3 regions of the Glutamicibacter sp. X7 genome follow, and region 1 is predicted to be linked to each of the others. Evidence: riboswitches for the same ligand, from Rfam matches in the RefSeq annotation. Region 1 holds a riboswitch; each other region holds the start of a gene.
What was found. A riboswitch is a leader RNA that binds a small molecule or an ion and turns the genes downstream of it on or off. The one in region 1 is predicted to bind S-adenosylmethionine.

Region 1 (7,247 bases):
TGTTCCGCGTGGGACAGGATGCCGCGGTGCTGACCGGCAACCTTTCACCGCTGGTAGCCGCCGGTATCTTCTACCTGATCATCACCGTCCCGCTGACCCACCTGGTCAACTACATCGATCAAAAATTCCGCACCGGACGCCGCAAGGCAACCGCACCGACCAGCGGGTTGAAAGAAGTTTCGGAACTGGAATCCTCGACGCAAGGAGAGCGAGCATGAGCGCGACCAAGGAATTTCACGGTTCCTCTCTCGAACTAACCGATATGGCCATGGCATATGGCGATGTGGAGATCCTGCACAATATCAATCTGAAGGTCGCCCCGGGCACGACCACCTGCATTATCGGTCCCTCCGGCTCGGGTAAGTCCACGTTGCTCCGTGGCATCAACCGGCTGCATGAGCCCAAACGCGGCGACGTCATTGTCAATGGCTCCTCCATTCTGGGCGACCGTCCGGACGATGTGCGCAAGCGCATCGGCATGGTGTTCCAGCACTTCAATCTCTTCCCGGATCACACGGCCCTGCAGAATGTGGCCCTGGCCCCGTGGAAGGTCAAGGGTCTGAACCGGAAGAAGGCCGAAGAGCTCGCCGCTGCCCGTTTGGCCGAGGTGGGTTTGGCCGAGCGCAGCGATCACCGCCCACGAGATCTTTCCGGCGGCCAGCAGCAACGCGTGGCAATCGCCCGTGCGCTGGCCATGGAACCAGAGATCATGCTCTTCGACGAGGCCACCAGCGCACTGGACCCGGAACTGGTCAAGGGCGTCCTGAACCTGATGGCCGACCTCTGCCAGCGCGGCATGACCATGGTGGTGGTCACCCACGAGATGGGCTTTGCCCGCAAGGTCGCAGATCAGGTGGTGTTCATGGATGAAGGCGAAGTGATCGAATCCGGCCCGCCGGAGGACCTGTTTAATAACCCCAAATCCGACCGTCTACGCCGATTCCTGGACGAGGTGCTCTAAATGTCCGCAACCATCCGTACCGCCATCATCGGCTTCGGCGTCTCCGGCAAGGTGTTCCATGCACCCCTGCTGGCAGCCAACCCAGACTTCGACATCTCGATGATCGCCACCTCGAATCCCGAACGGCAGCAGCAAGCGGCCGATGCGTACCCGCAAGCCCGCATTGTGCCCAGCTACCGGGAGGTACTCGCCTCGGCGGAAGAGCTGGATCTGGTGGTGATTGGCACCCCGCCACCGACCCACTTTGAGATTGCCCGTGCGGCACTCGAGCGTGGGCTGAACGTGGTCATCGACAAGCCCTTCGTGGTGCACAGCGCCCAAGGTGAAGAGCTCATCGCCCTGGCCGCCGAGCTCGGGCTGACCCTCACCGTCTATCAAAACCGGCGCTGGGACGGTGACTTCCTCACCGTCAAGAAGTTGCTGGCCGAAGAGACGCTGGGCGCCGTGCACGCCTTCGAGTCGCGCTTCGAATGGTTCAAACCCCAAGGCATGCGCAGCTGGAAGGCCGAGCTAACCGCCCAGCAGGGCGGCGGCATCCTCTTCGATCTGGGAACCCACCTCATCGATCAGGCCATCGAGCTTTTCGGACCGGTAGATAACGTGCAAGCCAGCCTGAGACCGCTGACCGAGCACGCCACCGCCGAGGAGGACGCGCACGTGCTGCTCCGGCACAGCTCGGGCACCGAATCCCGATTGACCATGAGCAGCCTGAACGCGGCGGCCGGAGCGCGCTTCCTAGTGGCCGGTCAGCGCGGCGCCTACACCAGCTTTGGACTCGATCCACAAGAACCTCAGCTGGCCTCGGGCATGAGCCCCACGCAAGCCGAGTACGGTCAGAAACCCGAAGCCCACTGGGGCCAGCTGGTCACCGGGCAGGATACCCGTGAAGTGCGAACCCTGCCCGGAGACTACCCGCAGTTCTACCGTGCGCTGGCCTCCTGCCTGCGCCGCACGGGGCCGGTCCCGGTCGACCCCAACGACAGCCTGGCGGTCTTGCGTTTGATCGAATCCATTCATCGGGACACGGCCACCGTCTAGCCCCGCATCGTCGGGCCCACAGATTCACCCCAATTCTGAAGAAAGTACACACTCATGTCCTCATCTTCCTCTGTCAAGCACGTCGCCGTTATTGGCGGCGGTATCCTCGGCGTCTCCACCGCCATGCACTTAGCACGCGACGGTGCCAAGGTCACGCTGGTCACCTCCGGTGCTCTGGCCGACGGGGCCTCGAGCCGCTCCATTGCTTGGCTCAATTCCTCCGGTGCCCGCTCCGCCGAATACCACTACCTGCGCATGCTGGCCATGGACCGCTACCGCACCTGGAGCAACCGGCACCCGGAAAGCCGCGAGTATCTGCGCTTCAATGGAGCGCTGAAATGGGCCGCCCCGGGTGAAAGCTTCCGCGACACCTTTGCCTTCGAGCGTTCCGGTGGCTACGACTCCCGCTGGATCACCCGCGAGCAGATCAGCGACTTCGCCCCCGATGTTGACGCTGCGGCGGTTGCCGAAGAAGGCGCGATTTACAATCCCGGCGAAGGCTGGGTCAACTTGCCAGACTTCGTGCCGGCGCTGGCCGCCGAGGCGGTGGCTGAGGGAGCACAGATCATCGAGAATGCCGGGCACGCGACGGTCGCGGTCCGCGAGGGGCGCGCCGTGGGCGTCACCCTCGCCGATGGCCGCACCATCGATGCCGATGAGGTCGTCCTTGCCACCGGTGGCGAGGTCCCGGCCCAGCTCGCAGACCTCGGTATCAGCGTGCCGGATGCTACCCCGGCGGCCTTCGTCCTCTTCACGGAGCCGGTGGATCTGCAGGTGCGCACCGTGCTGAATACCCCGCGCGTCGCGGTACGTCCCACCCCCGACGGCCGCCTTGTCTTGGACGCCGACTGGTCCGAGCAAATGGTGGTTGCCGAGGAGGATGGTAGCTTCACCGTGCCGCAACGGGCGGTGCAGGGTCTCCTCGAGGAAGCCTCAAAGGTGCTGGCCGGAAACCCGGTACTGACCGCCCAGCGTATCGGGGCCGGGCTCAAGCCCATCCCGGGTGACGGTGAACCGGTCGTTGGGCCGGTACCTTCGGTCGAGGGGCTGCATACCCTCTTCACCCATTCCGGGGCCACGCTGGGCTTGATCCTCGGTGAGCTGCTGGCCGAGGAGATCGTCAGCGGAGAAGCAAGTCCGGTTTTGCGTGCTTTCCGCCTCGACCGTTTCCACGAGGGTGCCCTGGAAGGCAGCGTGGGAACCGGTGCGTGGGAACCGGTAAAGCAGTAACGAAGACGCTGCGCAAGAAGGAACCCTATCCCGGCACCGGGAGCGGTTCCCCGGTGGCTGGTTGGTCCGACGTGGCTGAACCACCCGCCGCACTAAACTCGATGCCTGGCTCACCGCCCGCGACGCGGGCTAGCTAGCATCGTCGCCGGAGCGTGCCGGCCACGTGCGAGTCGTGGCCCGGCACGCTCCGTTTGTTTGGGGCAGATGACGAATCATGAACTGGGCCCTACCCACGGCTCCTGCTACCTGCGAGCATGGAGCCACAGAATCACGAGCGTCGATCATTTGCAGCCCTGGCTGATCGACCGGCAACCCTTCTCGCGCCATGCGCGGGGTGCCCCAGGTGACGATTCGACGGTGCCGAACGTCGGCATCGTAAGCGATGGCGCCTTTGTCTGCGCCGGAAAGGGGGATCTTCCCCATGAGCAGTAACCTCTCCACCGTCGAGGACCGTGCCGCACGACTGGTAGCCGCCGGCGAGGCTTGGAGCGAACGCATCGCCGAAAACACCAATCACGCGAAGCTAACCTTTGCCGTATCGGGTGCCGGGTTCGGTGCGGTGGCCAGCAAGATCAGTGCCGGTAAGCACAGCTTCATCGTGGATGAACCGGCTGCGCTCGGCGGCGACGATGCGGCGGCCAGCCCCGTGGAGTACGCGCTGGGTGCCCTGATTTCCTGCCAGGTGGTGGTGTACCGGCTCTACGCCCAGCAGTTGGGCCTGCAGGTCGACGATGTGCAGATCACCGCCACCGGGCGCCTGGATGTCCGTGGCCTGTTCGCCGTCGATGAGGCGGTGCGCCCGGGCTTCAGCGATATCGAGATCGAGGTGACCGTTTCGGGTCCGGAAAGCGACGAGCGTTATGCCGAGCTGCAGCGCACCGTGGATCGGTACTGCCCGGTGCTCGATCTGCTGTCGAACCCGACCCCGGTGAACACCGCGCTGAATATCGCCCGGTAGAACCAATTAGATAGTCCTAGGCCGCCGTGGACGAACCCCTCCGGGGGTGTCGTCCACGGCGGTTGTCATTGAACCAGTTCGAGGAAGTCCTGCGCCGAGAGCGTGCTCGAACCGGCCGTGTCCTGCTGCTCGCCGAGCACGTCGTTGAACAGTTCGGTCTTCTTGGCCTGGAGCGATAACACCTTGGATTCAATGGTGTTCTGCGAGACCAACCGGTAGACATACACCGGCCGGTTCTGCCCGATGCGGTGGGCACGATCGATCGCCTGCGCTTCAGCGGCAGGATTCCACCAAGGGTCCAGCAATATGCAGTAGTCCGCCTCGGTGAGGTTGATGCCGAACCCGCCGGACTTGAGCGAAATGAAGAACACCGGGAATTCCCCGGCGGAAAACCCTTCCACCAGGGTTTTTCGGTTGGTGCCGGACACCGACCCGTCGAGGTACCCGTGCGCAATACCCAGCTCTTCGGCCACCGCTCGTGCTTTCGATAGAAAACCAGTGAATTGGCTGAACACCAGGATCTTGTGCCCCTCGGACACCCCATCCTCCAGCAGGTCGCGCAGCAGATCGAGTTTGGCGCTCGGCGCGTCGCCTTCGTCGACGAGCGAAGGATCCAGAGCCAGCTGACGGAGCAGGGTGAGCGATTGCAGAATCTTAAAGCGGTTGGAATCCACATCATCCTGCACCAATCCCAAGACTTCTTGCCGGACCCGTTGGAATCGGCGATCGTAGGCGCGCCGGTGTGCCGGATCGAGCTCAACCTCGAGCACCTGTTCGGTCTTCGGCGGCAGCTCGGGCACCACCTGTTCCTTGGTGCGGCGCATAATAAATGGCCGAAGTCGGCGTTTAAGCCGCTGCAGTTTCCCTGCATCCCCTTCGGTGATGGGCTTGAGGTAATTGTCCTTGAAGGCCTTCAACCCACCGAGCAGTCCCGGCGCGGCCAGTGAGGCCAGCGCCCATAATTCGGTGAGGTTATTCTCCATCGGCGTGCCGGTGACCACGAGCTTGGTCGGCACCGCCATCTGCCGGGCCTGTTTATAGCCCTTGGACACGTGGTTCTTCAGCTGCTGGGCCTCGTCCAGGATGAGCACGTCAAAGCCCAGCGCATCGAACTGCTCGAAATCCAATCGGAAAATCGCGTAGCTGGTCAGTACGAGTTGCGCCGCGCCGACGGTGTCGGCCAGTGGACGCTGTTGCTTCTTCGCGGTGCTCAGGACCGTCGCCGTGCGTAGCTCCGGGGTGAAGCGAGCCGCTTCGCTGGCCCAGTTGCCCACCACGGAGGTCGGAGCGACGACAAGGTAACGCTGCTCAGGATGCTGGATCCGTGCCCGTTCGAGGGCGGCGAGGAGCTGCACGGTTTTACCCAGCCCCATGTCATCGGCCAGGACCCCGCCGAGCTGGTGCCGTCGAAGGAAGTCGAGCCATGCGACCCCTTGGCGCTGATAGCCGCGCAGGGTCGCGGTGAAACTCTCCGGTAGCTCGACCTCGGCCAGGGTTTCGGTGTCGGAGAGTTGACGCATGGCGTGTAGCCACTCGTTTTCTTGGGCCTCGATGATCCCGAGGGCCACCAGTTCCTGCCACCAGTCCACACTGAGTTTGTGCATGCGCACGCCCTCGGGCGTGACCTTGGCCAGTTCTCCGGCCTCGGCGATCAGCGCCCGCAGCCGCTCCATTTCTTCGCCATCGATCTTGAGCACCCGGTGTCCATCGAGGTCTAGGTAGCTATCACCGCGGGTGAGTGCCTCGAATAGCTGCACGAAGGGGACCTTCTGACCGTCGATCTGCACTTCAATGCCCAGATCGAACCAGTCGTTGCTGCTCTGTGGCCGCTGGATGTGCACCTGGGCGGCCCCGGCGGCCATCTTGTAGTCCGGCAGCTGCTCGTCCTCGAGCACCCGCACATCGCGGTGCGCGCGAAATACCGGTAACGCATGCAGGACGAAGTCGATCTTCTGGCTGGGATTCAAGGTGGCGGACGGGAAGCGGCGGTGACGCACCGGCCCCAGTTCGACCTCTGCCAGGTCGGCGGTGAGCTCGTCGAAAATCTCTTGCTCGAGTTCGGGGTTGGGGTCGACATGCTGCGGGTAGACCCAGCGGTAATCAACGCTCAGGAACTCTTCGCGGGTTGCCAACGCCACCTCGAGAACCGGTCGTGGCGGGGCGGGAATCGCATAGCTGTGATCCGGGCTGGTCAGCGGGCCGGTTTGCTGCACCCGTGGCAGGAAGCTGCGTTCGAACTCCGGGAGCGCATCGTCGGGGATGGTGATCGCTCCTTGGCGGGCGAGGGAGCGCAGGGAGGCGTGTAGCGGCGCATCGAACTCGGCCAGTTCGAGGGTTTCGGATTGATCCAGTGGGGCGCTACCGACCAGGGTGAGCAAGGCCGGACGTCCCAGCGGGGCTAAGTCCTGCGATTCGTCGCCGGGGGCCTCGATCCGTGCCGTGAGGCGTGCGTGCCCGTCGTGGCGGGTCAGTTCGTAGCCGGCGTGGGCCTGCTCGGCACGGTAGCCGATGATTTGGCGGGATGCGGCACCCGGCTTAATGAGCGGCACCTCGGCGGCGCGGATGCGCTCGAAGATGCTTCGAAGTTTTTCCCCGGGCAGCCCGTTGAGCACAACCCAGTCATCTCCGTAGTAGTTGCCGTAGCTGTGGTTGCCGCCGTGGTGGTGGTTCTGCAGGGTGACCAGAGAGAAGACGGCCTCGCGTTGTGCTTCCTCGAACCGTTCATCGAAGGCCAGCCCGCGCCACGAGACCCCGCTTTGCACCCAGTTCGTGCCGCGGGCCCCGGGGTGTACCGGACGGGCCTTGACCTCGTAGCCACTGTCGTCGATGTAGTTATTCGGGGTGACCTTAAGCAGCAGACCGAGCGGCTCGAGTTCCGGAATGTCGACCGGGGCGCTGTGCGGGAGCAGATCGCTTAGTTGGATCCGCCAATGTGGTTCGCGTTGTCGCGGGCTCCCCGGTCGAGTGAAGAGGTCTGGACGTTGCTTGGTGGCGTCGAGGAGCAGTGCGGCCACATGCTCACAGCTAAAGCCGTGCACGTCGGCGGCGCAGTAGGCGGAG
Region 2 (7,247 bases), 1.5 Mb from region 1:
GCGTGGCTCCGCTTTGCTTGGAGATCGTTGCGACCAGCGGCCGTTGCGCAGAACGTGCAACGGCCGCCGGAGCCGACCGGGTTGAGGCTTGCCAAGCTCTGGAACTGGGCGGACTGACGCCCAGCCTTGAAGTTCTTGAATTGATCTTGGAGCACGCGCCAGCGCGCGGCGTTCACGCTCTGTTACGGCACCGGCCTGGTAATTTTCACTACGACGCCGACGACCGCGCTGTGTTAGTCGCTCAGGCCCGATCCTTGGCGCGCTCCGGTGTGCACGGCTTGGTGCTCGGCGCCCTGGACGCTTCGGGAGCAGTGGATTCGCACTGCCTGCAGGAAGTGACCGCGGCCGCTTTTGAGGTAAACCCCGAACTGGAGATTACCTTCCATCGGGCCATCGACGAGGCCACCGACCCACTTGCGATTTTGGACTCATTGTTTGCTCTGCCCGTCGATCGCGTGTTGACTAGTGGAGGGAAAGAATCCGCGGTTGATGGCCTGGCGATGATTGGGCGGCTGGCCACGCGATCCGCGGGACAGATCCAGATTATGGCTGGAGGCGGGATGACCGCCGAAGCCATTGCCCAGGCCGTGGCCTATGGAGCTAGTGCGGTGCATTTTTCGGCCAAACAACCTTGGGCCGGAACCATCGGTGTCGATGCTGAGATGGTCGGCTTACTACGACAAAGTGTGGATCGGACCATGTCCGCTGCGGCTCAACTAACGAGCGAGGAAACATCATGAAGCGCGAGGAACGTCTCAACCAGATCTTGGATCTTTTGGGAGCCCGAGGACAACTCGATGTTGACGAAATCGTGCAACGGCTCGAAGTATCTCCAGCCACTGCCCGCCGCGATTTGGATTCGCTGGCCGCAGCGTCCTTGCTGACTCGCACCCATGGCGGTGCCGTCTCCAATACGGTGGCCTATGAATTGCCGGCTCGATTTCAAAAAGACACCAACGATGGGCTAAAGGCGCAGATCGCCAAGCGCGCAAGCTCGATGGTGCGACAAGACATGGTGGTCGGGCTTTCCGGCGGCACGACTACCAAGGCAATTGCCACCGAACTTGGGATGCGCGAGGATCTGGTGGGCGAACCGGGGCGAACTACCTTGACCGTGGTAACCAATGCGGTGAATATTGCTGCGCTACTGGCGGTGCGACCTCATATTCGTGTGATGGTTACCGGAGGGGTGCTCAACGCCCGTTCCTACGAATTGGTCGGCCCGTTGGCCCAGAGCGCTTTAGCGAAGATCACTCTGGATCTGGCTTTCGTGGGAGTCAATGGGCTCGATCCGACGATCGGACCCATGGTTGGCGATGAGATGGAGGCAGCCATTAATGAGCAGATGATTCAGCAAGCCGAACACAGCTACCTAGTGGTTGATTCCACGAAAATTGGGTCCCGGTCGTTCATTATCTTGGACCGTGAAGAAGTTGACGGCGTCATCACCGATGATCAGCTCAGCGAACCGCAGCGCGCCGGGCTTGAAGCCTCCGGGTTACCGGTGATCAACGCGGACTAAAGTACCGCCGCGGCGTCCATTACGCGCGGGGCGACCTTGGCCAGGAGCTTATCCATCCGTGGGTTGTCGTCGCGCGAGAGCGTATCGCTTACCCGTTCGAGGGACATGAGCCCCAACCAGATCTTGGCGCGGTGGGCGGTTGCCGGATCGGGTGCAATCTTTTCGATCAACTCGCGCCCATGCCATAACCCAAGGTACGCGCTGTTGAGCGCAGGATCCCATCTGGCGGCTAAGTCCCAGTCGAGAAGCCCAACGAGTTCTCCATCGACCCAATGCATGTTATGACCCGCTAGATCGCCGTGAACGAGGCCCGCGGGAACCTGAGCCAGCATCGGAAGCTGGGCCCACAACGCTTGGGCGGGGGCGCGGAGCTCAACGGGCAACCCGTTGTAGGTTTCGGCGATCCGTGTTTCGGTCCATGGACCTCGGAATGCGAAAGGTTCGGCTAGTAATCCCTCAAGCTCACCGAGGGGAATCCGAGCCAGCTCGGTCACCACGCGGCGTAATACCTGAGGATCGCCTTGATGCGGCGGGTGAGCGGTACCCGGAACATAACTCATCACGACCGCGTTGAGATCTTGAAACCGTCCAACGCCACTCAACGGCCGAGGGACTTGATAGTCCAGTAGTTCATTCATGCGTGCGTGCAACTGCACCGACCGCGGCATGTCGTCACTTGCCTGCTTAGTACGGGCCATTCGGATCACGGCCTGCCCTTCGGCAATGAGCACCCGGTGAAATTGCCCGCCGGTATTGATAGTGGCCTGCTCCCAGTCGACGGACGGATAAAAGTCGCGGGCAAATTCTCGTTCGGCAGTTAAAGCTAACGACGTCATCAGGATCCTCGCATTGACATGTGGGTTCAGAACCAACCCTAGCCGCTACTCGCTCAGCGCAAACACAGCAGTCACTGCCTATGATCATGGGGTGAGACCTCAACTGCCTGCCGTTACGTCCCGCACCGATCGTTCACCGCGTCTCGAAGTGCTACTGGTGCTGGCCCTATCACTGGGACAAAGCGCCGTGTATTCGCTGGTCAGTTTCCTCGATAAGCTCACGCGTGCGCCGCTGGGGGAGCAAACTACGTCGCTGAATGACTCACTAAGTTCGCGGCCCTATCTGGACCTGACTTACCAGCTCCTCGACATACTTTTTGCGCTCGTCCCGGTGGTGCTCAGTCTGTACTTCCTGCGCCTGACCCTCGGGCGTACCATCCATGACATTGGTTTCGACCTGCGGCGTCCATTCCGGGACCTGCTAATGGGTGCGGCACTTTTCCTCGCCATGGGATTAGGCACCTTGGGCCTCTATGCGGCAGGCCGGGCTCTAGGGATCACTACAGCGCTGCACGCAGCAAACTTAGCCGAATACTGGTGGAGCATTCCGGTACTACTGCTATCCGCAGCGCGCCATGCAATTCTCGAAGAAGTCATCATGCTGGCCTTTCTCGGTGCCTACCGGAAGTTCTTCGGGCTCTCGCCTATGGCGATCATTGTGGTCTCAGCGCTCGTGCGCGGTAGCTATCACATCTATCAGGGCGTCGGACCGTTCCTCGGCAATTTCGTCATGGGACTGGTCTTCGGCTGGATTTATCAGCGTTATGGCCGGGTAATGCCACTAGTGATAGCCCATTTCCTCTTAGATGCGGTGGGCTTTGTCGGGTTTATGCTCATTGGCCCGGCCATCGGCATCGGAAATTAGGAGATGGATCATGGACATCAGAATTGTTGCCGCCACCGAAGAACACGGTACCGCCCTGATTTCATTGTGGGAGGAGGCCGAGCTATTGCGACCCTGGAATGATGCTCGAGCAGATATCAGCCGCGCTATCACTGGGCCCTCGTCGGATCTGCTCCTCGGGATGGTCAACGGGCAGCTGGGCGCTTCGGTGATGGTAGGCCACGACGGGCACCGTGGGTGGCTTTATTATCTTGCGGTAGCTCAGAGTGCGCGACGTCGAGGCTTCGGGCGTGCAATGGTGCAGGCGGGGACGAGTTGGCTTGAGCAGCGAGGAGTACCCAAGGTCCAATTGATGGTGCGCGATGGCAATGAGCAGGCCCGTGACTTCTATCGGGCCTTGGGTTTTGAAAGACAACGCGTCGAGGTGCTGGGAATGGTTCTTCCGCAGACGCAGGATGCATTGTCTTAAAACGTGGAGGTCGGCACACCCCAATTGGTATGCCGACCACACACTGCAAAGTTCTAAAGAACCACGGTGCCATTCGGAGTTTCGAAGGTAACCGACATGATGCCAGGAGTCCCGTTCGGCGCCTGGTAATTCATGATGACGTCGCCTAGGACTACCTCACGCGGTTGTCCAAGCCATTCGAGTACCCGATCACGTGATCCGGCGATTGAGATCTGCGAAATCGAACCGCGCGGTTCTAGCGCGCGTGAGGGGTGCAATTCCTCTGTGCCCTCGTCCCAGCGAATTAGGTAGGGGACCTGCGGATCGGCGATGAGTCCCTTGATGCCGATCTGGCGCCAGGTCAGCTCACGGCCATCTGGGAACTTGCGGTTACCCGGCACGGACTCACGACCCAGCCGTTGCTCGGCGTCCGAGAGGTCATCGAGTGAGACAACCCAGCCCATCCAGCCGCCGCCGGCCTCGGAGCGGGCCCGCACCGCTTGGCCGAAGGGGGCCTTGTCACTGGCCGGGTGATTCAGTACCTCGACAACTTCGAGGTACTGATTGTTCGTTAGCGGAAAAATTACGTTGCGAGTTCCGAATCGTGGATGCACGCCACCTTTGACGAAATCCAATCCCAAGGTCTTGGATACCCGCTCGGCAGTAGGCATCAGCCCATCTGGGCCACAAGCGTACGAAACGTGATCTAGCCTCATCATGGCTACATCATTGCACCATGTGATTCAAGTCTCGACTTAGGTTCACCTTAGTTGCGTTTGGGCCCGTCATTGAGCCTATTTGCTGGAGTAAACCGCAAGGCTCATCCTAAGTGCCGCCCTCGAGTTGGTTTGCTCGATCGCTGTGTAGCGATGTGAGGCATGGGGGATGGTGGTGTCTAGGTAAGCGCGTTGCATTCTGAAGGCGCGCGGTTTTCTGTCCAGAGTTTCCCGCCTCGGGGTCCTAGTCGAATATTCTTTGATCAAATTCCCTGATTACGTGATTGTGACCCACTGCGTCACGTCAATAAGTCTCAGATTGCAAAATTCTTCGACAGTCGGCAGACTTATAGCTAGGTCATGAGTTCCAGTGACAAGCCCCGGCTCGCTGGACGGCAACCCTCCAACCGCGGTGGGGTGCCCCGGGTGAAGACCTGGCCCTGCACGCAGATGCGTGCTCAGGACAAGCGCGGGTTACTCCCTGGAAGGCGCCACCGTGTGGTCTTCCATGCAGGTGTGTTTTCAGTGGTGTACCCCTAACTAGTTATGAACTAATTGGAGGAAAACCATGAGCCAAAATTGGTCCTTTGAAACTCGTCAGATCCACGCAGGACAGACACCCGACCCGGTGACCGGTGCACGTGCGCTACCGATCTACCAAACCACATCGTTCGTCTTCCCGAGTGCCGAGAGCGCCGCGGCACGATTCGCACTTCAAGAACTCGAGCCGATCTACACCCGCATCGGCAATCCAACGCAGGAAGCCGTCGAAAACCGCATCGCAGATCTCGAAGGCGGCGTGGGCGCACTGCTACTGTCCTCCGGGCAGGCGGCAACCAGTTTCGCTATTCTGAACCTCGCCGAAGCCGGCGATCACATCGTGGCCAGCCCCAGCCTTTACGGTGGTACGCAGAACCTGCTCAAGCACACCCTGAAGCGTCTGGGCATTGAGGTTACCTTCGTGGCCGATCCGGACAATCTCGAGGCATGGCGCGAGGCCGTGCGTCCAAACACCAAGGCCTTCTTCGGTGAGGTAGTCTCCAACCCGCGCCAGGACGTGCTGGACATCGAAGGTGTGGCCGCCGTGGCCCATGAAGCCGGTGTGCCGCTGCTCGTGGACAACACCCTAGCGACGCCGTACCTGGTCCGTCCGATCGAGTGGGGCGCCGATATTGTCATTCATTCGGCCACCAAGTACCTCGGCGGACATGGCACCGCCATCGCTGGCGTAATCGTTGACTCCGGGAATTTCGACTTCGCTAAGGACCCGGAACGATTCCCGGGCTTCAACACCCCGGATGAGTCCTACAACGGCTTGGTTTTCGCCCGTGACCTTGGCGTCAACGGCATTCTCGGGGCCAACTTGGCCTACATCCTCAAGGCCCGGGTCCAGCTCCTGCGTGACCTCGGTTCCGCGGTGGCACCTTTCAACGCGTTCCTGATCGCACAGGGACTTGAGACGTTGTCGTTGCGCGTGGAGCGCCACGTGGCCAATGCCAAGGCCGTGGCGGAATTCCTTGAACAGCACGAACTGGTCGAATCCGTCAGCTACGCAGGGCTACCTTCGTCGCCATGGTACGAGCGCGGGCAGAAGTACGCTCCGCAGGGTGTTGGGGCCATCGTGGCCTTCGAAGTGGCCGGTGGCACCGCCGCCGGGCAAGCCTTCGTCGATGGACTCAAGCTTCACTCCAACCTTGCCAACATCGGCGACGTGCGCTCGCTGGTGGTGCACCCCGACTCCACCACCCACGCGCAGCTCTCCGCCGAGGAACGTCTGGCCGCCGGTGTGCGTCCGGGCCTCGTGCGGTTGAGCGTGGGCATCGAAAATATCCAGGACATTCTGGCCGATCTCGAGCTCGGCTTCGCCGCCGTAGGTGAGCTCGGCTCGAAGGAATTGCAAGAGACACACTAAGGCATATGAGCATACCCGTGACTACCGAGCCGACGTATTCGGATCACCCGACCATCGACGGGAAGGACGGCATTGTGCGCCGCCTGTCCGTGGGTGAGCACCATTTTGAAACCGGCGGGTACCTGCCCGAGGTGGAACTGGCCTACGAAACCTTTGGCACGCTCAATGCCGAGGGCAGCAACGCGGTGCTGGTGCTGCATGCGCTGACCGGAGATGCACATGTGGCAACCGGGCATGCCGCACAGCCCGGCTGGTGGGCGGACTTCGTCGGTCCGGGGCTCACCGTGGATACGGATAAATATTTCGTGCTCAGCGTCAATATGCTCGGTGGGTGCAACGGTTCCACCGGGCCATCGAGCCACGACGCGCAGGGCCGTCCCTACGGGTCGCGCTTCCCGTTCACCACAATTCGCGATGCGGTGCACGTCGAGGCGAAACTCGCCGATGCACTGGGGATCGACGTGTTTCATGCGGTGATGGGTGGTTCCATGGGTGGAGCGCGCGCTCTGGAATGGGCCGTGCAGTATCCGGATCGGGTGAGGAATCTGGTGGTTATGGCTGCCACCGGTCAGTCCACTGCCGAACAGATCGCCTTCGCTCAGGTGCAAATCGAATCGATTCGGCAGGACCCATACTTCGCTCAAGGGGACTACTACGCAAATGCCGTAGGCCCCGATGCGGGTTTGGGTATCGCCCGCAAATTGGCCCACATTACGTACCGTTCCGAGGCGGAACTGGAACACCGCTTCGGGCGGACGGCGCAGGGCCAAGAACAACCACTGGGATCTGCAACCTGGCCACGCGGTCGCTACCAGGTGGAGAGCTACCTCGACCACCAGGCCGGCAAGCTGGTCAACCGTTTCGATGCGAACAGCTATGTGGTGCTCACCGAGGCGCTGATGAGCCACGATATCGCGCGTGGTTTCGATTCCTTCGAGGCGGCATTGGCCCGGCTCGCGGAGGTCAACG
Region 3 (7,247 bases), 790 kb from region 1:
CTCGTGACCGATCAGCTTCCCGGTCTCTTGACCGTTGGCTCCTTGGCGAGCGCGGCTTACATCACCGCCGGTCTCCTCTTTATTCTCAGCCTTGCCGGGCTGAGCAAGCACGAAACCTCACGGCGAGGCGTCGTCTTTGGCATCATCGGCATGACCTTGGCCCTACTTTCAACCGTCGCGTTGAGCCTGTTTGGTGCTCCCGGCGAAGGTAACCAGGGACTTGGCCTCACACTGCTTGTGGTCACGGTCGTCGTGGGTGGCGCCATTGGACTCTGGCGTGCCCGGGTTGTGGAAATGACCGGGATGCCCGAACTCATCGCCCTACTGCACAGCTTCGTCGGTTTGGCCGCCGTGATGGTCGGTTGGAACGGCCATCTCGAGCACCCACCGCTCGATGGTGCGCTGGAGAATATTCACCGGGGTGAGGTGTTCATCGGCATCTTCATCGGTGGCGTGACCTTCACCGGGTCGATCGTGGCTTTCCTGAAGCTCTCGGCACGGATGAAGTCGCGACCGCTCACACTCCCGGGCAAGAACCTCATCAACCTGGTGCTATTGGTGGCCTTTGTGGTGCTCACGGTGCTGTATGTGCAGAACACTGCCCTCTGGCAGCTCGTGACCGTCACCGTTCTGGCATTCGTGCTGGGCTGGCATCTGGTCGCATCCATCGGCGGCGGCGATATGCCGGTGGTGGTCTCCATGCTCAACAGCTACTCGGGCTGGGCCGCTGCGGCCGCTGGCTTCCTGCTGAGCAACGATCTGCTCATTATCACCGGTGCGCTGGTGGGTTCCTCCGGTGCCTACCTGTCCTACATCATGTGCAAGGCGATGAACCGTTCCTTCCTCTCGGTGATCGCCGGCGGCTTTGGTATCGAAGCCTCCGCGTCGAAGGACGAGGAGCAGGGCGAACACCGCGAAATCACCGCCGAGGAAACCGCAGAGCTTCTCGCCTCGGCCGATAGCGTAGTGATCACTCCGGGCTACGGCATGGCCGTCGCTCAGGCACAGTACCCGGTCGCCGAACTCGCTCACCGCCTCACCGAACAGGGCGTCAAGGTTCGCTTCGGTATCCACCCGGTGGCGGGCCGACTGCCCGGGCACATGAACGTGCTGTTGGCCGAGGCTAAGGTGCCCTACGACATCGTGCTGGAAATGGACGAGATCAACGACGAGCTGAGCGAAACCACCGTGGTGCTCGTGATCGGTGCCAACGACACGGTGAACCCGGCAGCCGCTGAAGATCCCGGAAGCCCCATCGCCGGAATGCCGGTGCTCCGTGTCTGGGAGTCGGAGCGAGTGATCGTCTTCAAGCGCTCCATGGCCAGTGGCTACGCCGGCGTGCAAAACCCGTTGTTCTTCAGGGAGAACTCGCAAATGCTCTTCGGTGACGCCAAGGAGCGTGTCGAAGACATTCTGCGCACCCTGTAGCTAACGCAGCCAGTCCTCTCCCACCAATCGCCGCAACTCCTTCAAGGGGTTGCGGCGATTGTCGTTTCGCAACGAGTCCTACGTTGCCCCTAGGTCCACCCGCCTTCGCCGGCCAGCAAGGCGAGCCGTGGTGAGCAGCTACCGCGCTAGGCCCCGCCCGCTGGTAAACCCAGCGCTAACGGGTAGCGACAGGAACTTCAATCCCCAGTTCCCCCGCCAGCTCGTATAGCCGCGGCAAGGGTACGGGCAGTATCTCGCCATTGGCGACCGGCTCGGGCAAACGACGCCCGAGCAGAGCATCACGCAACCGGCGCATGGCACCGCCGTGGCTCACGCAAAGGATGCGTTGTCCCGGGTACTCTTCGGCGAGCGCACACAGGGTCCGAGTCAACCGGGCGGTCACCGCGTGGCTCGATTCTGCCGATTCCAATAACTGTTCATAGGCTCCCTCGGGAAGTTCCGCCGGGATCCTCCCCTCCAGCTCGCCGAAGAATCGCTCCATCACCCCGGCAACCGGTCGGCCGGTGGCCAGCCCCGCTTCTTCGGCGATGAGCTCGGCCGTCTGCTGTGCCCGACCCAGTGGCGAGGCGAGTACCAAGTCCCAGGCGCCCGCCTGTAGCGAGCGGCCGACCTCGCGCGCCTGTTGTCGTCCCGTAGCGTTTAGTGGGATGTCCGTTTGACCTTGCAGGCGCCCGGCCAGATTCCAGTCGGTTTGTCCATGGCGAACTAGGGCAATCGAAGCAGTCATATCACCGAGTCTAACCACCGTAGGCCGCAACGTTACGACGCATACTTGGTTCACAAACGGTCACATTGGCAAACTGTTACGTACCATCCCGAGCGGCCGAGAGATCTGGTTCGATGACGCCGCAGCAACCTGCCACAGCCGGTGGTTACGGTGCTACCGCCAGAAACGATGGAGCAACTTTCCGCCTCGACTCGATGGCCGCAAAGTGACATTGAGCCTCGGGATTCCTTGCCTCGAATTCAGCCTCGACTAAGGAGCCGATACCTTCCCATGGCCGACCATACTTTCGGGTTCCGCACCCGCGCACTACACGCTGGGGGCACCCCCGACGCCGAACACGGTGCCCGCGCGGTCCCGATCTACCAAAGCACGTCCTTCGTCTTCAAGGACTCCGACGATGCCGCGAACCTGTTCGCGTTGCAAAAGTACGGAAATATTTACTCACGCATCGGCAACCCGACGGTCGCCGCGTTCGAAGAACGCATGGCCTCCCTCGAAGGCGGCATCGGTGCCGTCGCCACCGGGTCCGGCATGGCAGCGGAGTTCATCACTTTCGCAGCGTTGGCACAAGCCGGGGACCACATCGTCGCCTCGGCGAAGCTCTATGGCGGCACCATCACCCAGCTTGATGTGTCGCTACGGCGCTTTGGTATCGAAACCACCTTCATCGATTCCAATGAAGCAGCAGATTTTGAGGCGGCGATTCGCCCCAATACCAAGGTGCTCTACACGGAGGTAGTCGCCAACCCCTCCGGCGATATTGCCGATGTGAAGGGGCTCGCCGAGGCGGCGCACCGTCACGACATCCCCCTTGTGGTGGACTCGACGCTGACTCCTCCCTACCTGCTCCGGCCGATCGAGCACGGCGCAGATATTGTGATCCACTCGGCCACGAAATTCATCGGCGGGCACGGCACCACCTTGGGCGGCGTGGTCATCGAGGCCGGCACCTTCAACTGGGGCAATGGAAAATTCTCCACCATGACCGAACCGGTTCCCAGCTACGGGAATGTTTCATGGTGGGGCAACTTTGGTGAATACGGCTTCTTGACCAAGCTCCGCAGCGAACAGCTACGCGACTTTGGCCCGGCACTACCGGCCCAGTCGGCATTCCAATTGCTGCAAGGCCTCGAGACGCTGCCCCAGCGGATGGACGCTCACTTGGCCAACGCCAAGGCTGTGGCGGCCTGGCTGGAAGCAGATGAGCGAGTCAGCTACGTCAATTACGCTGGATTGCCGGGACATCCGCAACACCAGCGGGCCAGTGAGCTCTTGCCGCTGGGCGTCGGCTCGGTCTTCAGTTTCGGTGTGGCCGGAGGGAGGGCCGCAGGAGCGAAATTCATCGACTCCCTGCAACTGGCCAGCCATCTGGCCAATATTGGTGATGCCCGCACCTTGGTACTGCACCCGGCCTCCACCACCCACCAGCAGCTCACCGCCGAACAGCTCGTGTCAGCCGGCGTTCCCGAAGACCTGATCCGCCTCTCCGTCGGCCTTGAAGATGTTGAGGACATTATTTGGGATCTCGATCAGGCCCTGACCGCCGCGCAGCAGGTTGCCGAGCCATCACCAGCCGTAGCGGCAAACTTCGATGGCGCAGCCTGCACCATCACTACTCCGAAGGGGGCTTAAGCATGACGCACGATCGCAGCTGGCAGGGGCCTTCGGCCGCCGAGCGACTGAAGATTCTGCGCGAGACGAAGAGCATCGCCATTGTCGGTGCCTCCAATAAGCCGTCGCGGGCTAGCTATTTTGTGGCCACCTACCTGCTCTCTTCAAGTAAGTACACCGTGTACTTCGTGAACCCGGTGCTAGATGAAATTCTGGGACAACCGGTCTACAAGTCGCTGGCCGACCTGCCCGAGGTGCCCGACATGGTCGAAGTTTTCCGCAAACATGATGACCTTCCCGGGGTATTGGACGAGGGGCTAGCCGTTGGCTCCAAGATCCTATGGCTACAGTTGGGGTCCTGGCATGAAGAGGTTGCTCGTCGCGCCGAAGCTGCCGGCATGAATGTGGTGATGGACCGGTGCGTGAAGATTGAGCATGCGCGGTTCTACGGCGGCTTGCGTTTGGCCGGTTTCAATACCGGGGTTATATCCTCCAAGCGTCAGCAACTGGCCTGAGAATTCGCAGTAGCGGAGGGCACCGGGCTGGGTCCCTCCGCTGCTCATTACCCCCTGGCCGCCGTTCCCTACCCGGCGGCCAGCCTGGCCAAGCTAACGCAGGATTTGCGGGAAACGACCGCCGCTTTGATGTTCCGTCCGCGCTAGGCTCCACCCTGTTATGATCGCGGCGTGAGCTCACAGAACGCCAACGATCAGGACACCTTCTTCCATGGAACCCGCGCCGTACTGCGACCGGGCGACCTCATTATCGCCGGACACCCCTCGAACTATCGTCCGGAGATCACCATGAACCACGTGTATTTCACCGCGCAGCGTGATGGAGCCGGGCTGGCCGCTGAGATTGCCGCAATGCTGGGGCCCGAGGGCGCGAGCGCCCATGTTTACCGGGTGGAACCCACCGGTGACTTTGAAGATGACCCAAATGTCACGGACAAGAAGTTTCCCGGCAATCCGACGCGCTCCTACCGGAGCGCAGTGCCACTAAGAGTGCTCGAGGAAGTGACCGACTGGACTCGCCTCACCCAAGAGCAACTCGCGCTCTGGCGCGAGAGGATCGCCGGGATTCGAGAATCTAAGGCAGAGATCATTAACTAGGTCGATTCCGTGAACGGCTCGGACTCAATGCGTCCCTGAGCCTGCATATAACTGACCGGGCGGGCACCTCCCGCAATGCACCTCGTCGAAAGGTTATGACCGTCATGGATTCCAGGGACAAACGGGCACTGGTAGTCGGGGCCACCGGCTACGTCGGACGCTTTCTCGTCGCACGGCTTAAGGCACAGGGTTTCATCATCCGTGTCGTGGTGCGCGACCAAGACCGGGCAATGGCCACCGGCTCCTTCGGCGCACCGGCCCTGGAAGGTTTGGTCGATGAGTGGGTCGTCGCTCGCGACGCATCCGAGCTCGGGACCTCGGTCGTGGATGGGGTGCACCACGTATTCTCGGCATTGGGCGTGACACGGCAGAAGGCCGATCCTTGGGACATCGATTTCCGCCTGAACTTACGCTATCTCGAGCTGGCCGAGGAAGCGAGGGTGGATTCATTCCTATACGTCGGGGTGATGAATGCCGCGGAGGGCACCTCGGCGCTGATGCGCGCGAAATACGCCTTCATGCAGGCGCTCAAACGTTCGAAGGTCACCGGTCAGATCGTGAATCCTTCCGGCTACTTCTCCGATCTGACCGAGATTTTCGAGCTCACCCGGCGCGGACTGGCCGTGGGTCTCGGAGACGGGAGTGTCCGTCTGAGCCCCATCCACGGCGCGGACTTGGCCGAGTTCTGTGTCCAGCGCCTGTCGTACGGGGCGGGTTCGTGGGATGTTGGAGGCCCCGAGGCCCTGAGCTATCGCGAGATCGTGGAGCTGGCGGCCGAGGCTGCGGGAAAGACCCCTCGCTATGTCGCCCTCCCTCATGCGCTGGCCTCCTGCGCAACGTGGATTGCGGATCGGATGGGGCCACGTAGCGGTTCGTTAACCCGCTTCTTCATCGAGGGCATGCAACGAGACTCCGTGGGTGAGCTACACGGTTCGCACACCCTGCGCTCTTACTACGCATCGCTGGCCGCTGCGCAAAACTCCGAGGTAGATTCAACGACGGGTACGCACCGGGCACCATGAGCCGGGGCTGGGCCACGAACCGGCACGTGCCCGGGTACTGCGTTCCTTGAGGCAACCGGTTGTAGGGCACACTGGTGAGATGGACGATCTGCTCGTACCGCCGGGACCCGGAGCACCCAAGGGGCTACGGATTCCAGCCGCCGAACTCAGTGAGCAGTTTTCGCGCGCCTCGGGGCCGGGCGGCCAGGGGGTCAATACCACCGACTCGCGAGTGCAGCTAAGTTTAGATCTGGCCAGCACCACGGCCTTGAACGACGAGCAACGCTCGAGGGCACTGAAGGAACTAGCGAGCAAGCTGAGCGGAACGGTGCTGAGTATCGATGCCTCGGAGTTCCGATCACAACGACAGAATCGTGCCGCGGCGCGCGAACGCTTAGCCGGAGTCTTGCGTGAGGCGCTGGTTCCACCGATACCGCGGCGTCCCACGCGCCCCACGAAAGGCTCGCAACGCCGACGCATTGAGGCGAAACGGCGCCGCTCCGAAACTAAGAGCTTCCGGCGCCGCCCGGGCACCGAGTAGGGTGCGGCAGGTTGTGCCGCGGCCGGAATGCTAACTACGCCAAGCGGCCAGTTGTTCCTTGGAGGTCTCGGCTAACCACATCTGCCACAGCGGGCCAAAGCTCACCCGGCGCACACCAAGTGCGGTAAGCGCGCTCAAATCCCCGGCGCCGTGGCCCTTTACAGGATGCGCGGTGACATTCAGCGGGACGTTTACGGAGGCCACCAACTTGGTCACTTGCTCTGCCGTGCTCAAACCAACGGGATAGACCGCACGAGCCCCGGCCTGTTCCATCAGCTGAATGCGAGCTTCGGCCTCGGCCAGCGGGTCGGCGAAGACGTCCGTGCCGAGCTTGACCGCGTCGGTACGACCATTAATGACGAAGTCCACGCCGGCGTTATCGGCTGCTTGGCGGGCGGCGGCGATGTAGTCGGCGTGCTCATTGCGATCGCGCACGCGATCACCTTCGCGGTGAACGACATCTTCGATGTTGGCACCCACGGCGCCAACTTCAAGAAGCCGATTGATCAGTTCCTCCGGGGCCAGACCATACCCCGATTCAACATCGGCGCTGACGGGCACTTCGACGGAGGAAGTGATGCGCTGGACCACCGCCAGGTACTGCGTGAAATCCATCTTTTCGCCGTCCGCGCTACCGATTGCGTCGGCTACCGGATGGCTACCAACGGTGAGCCCTTCGAAACCTGCATCGACGGCCACGGCGGCGCTGAACGTGTCCCAGACAGTGGGAAGCACGAGCAAACGGCCCGAGCTGTGAGCGGTGGATAGTGTGCTGGCCAGTTCGTGAACATTGGGCATGTGAGTCT

Region 2: it holds a riboswitch for S-adenosylmethionine, as region 1 does, so the genes downstream of both, ACYU0X_RS04840 (bifunctional o-acetylhomoserine/o-acetylserine sulfhydrylase) here and ACYU0X_RS14630 (OsmC family protein) in region 1, are expected to answer to the same signal.
Region 3: it holds a riboswitch for S-adenosylmethionine, as region 1 does, so the genes downstream of both, ACYU0X_RS01445 (O-acetylhomoserine aminocarboxypropyltransferase/cysteine synthase family protein) here and ACYU0X_RS14630 (OsmC family protein) in region 1, are expected to answer to the same signal.

The regions. Positions count from the first base shown of each region.
Region 1 covers NZ_CM142678.1:3,065,219-3,072,465, forward strand. Annotated here, with positions in the region: gene ACYU0X_RS14610 (amino acid ABC transporter permease) at 1-218, shown strand, start outside; gene ACYU0X_RS14615 (amino acid ABC transporter ATP-binding protein) at 215-961, shown strand; gene ACYU0X_RS14620 (Gfo/Idh/MocA family oxidoreductase) at 962-1,999, shown strand; gene ACYU0X_RS14625 (NAD(P)/FAD-dependent oxidoreductase) at 2,054-3,229, shown strand; SAM riboswitch class IV at 3,496-3,617, shown strand; gene ACYU0X_RS14630 (OsmC family protein) at 3,651-4,187, shown strand; gene ACYU0X_RS14635 (SNF2-related protein) at 4,253-7,247, opposite strand, start outside.
Region 2 covers NZ_CM142678.1:980,001-987,247, forward strand. Annotated here, with positions in the region: gene ACYU0X_RS04805 (carbohydrate ABC transporter permease) at 1-1, shown strand, start outside; gene ACYU0X_RS04810 (copper homeostasis protein CutC) at 18-740, shown strand; gene ACYU0X_RS04815 (DeoR/GlpR family DNA-binding transcription regulator) at 737-1,522, shown strand; gene ACYU0X_RS04820 (aminoglycoside phosphotransferase family protein) at 1,519-2,358, opposite strand; gene ACYU0X_RS04825 (CPBP family intramembrane glutamic endopeptidase) at 2,450-3,223, shown strand; gene ACYU0X_RS04830 (GNAT family acetyltransferase) at 3,234-3,671, shown strand; gene ACYU0X_RS04835 (VOC family protein) at 3,725-4,369, opposite strand; SAM riboswitch class IV at 4,723-4,842, shown strand; gene ACYU0X_RS04840 (bifunctional o-acetylhomoserine/o-acetylserine sulfhydrylase) at 4,935-6,278, shown strand; gene metX (homoserine O-acetyltransferase MetX) at 6,284-7,247, shown strand, end outside.
Region 3 covers NZ_CM142678.1:260,102-267,348, reverse strand. Annotated here, with positions in the region: gene pntB (Re/Si-specific NAD(P)(+) transhydrogenase subunit beta) at 4-1,428, shown strand; gene ACYU0X_RS01450 (histidine phosphatase family protein) at 1,604-2,176, opposite strand; SAM riboswitch class I at 2,257-2,351, shown strand; gene ACYU0X_RS01445 (O-acetylhomoserine aminocarboxypropyltransferase/cysteine synthase family protein) at 2,447-3,808, shown strand; gene ACYU0X_RS01440 (CoA-binding protein) at 3,811-4,302, shown strand; gene arr (NAD(+)--rifampin ADP-ribosyltransferase) at 4,474-4,899, shown strand; gene ACYU0X_RS01430 (SDR family oxidoreductase) at 5,004-5,921, shown strand; gene arfB (alternative ribosome rescue aminoacyl-tRNA hydrolase ArfB) at 6,001-6,441, shown strand; gene ACYU0X_RS01420 (isocitrate lyase/PEP mutase family protein) at 6,472-7,239, opposite strand.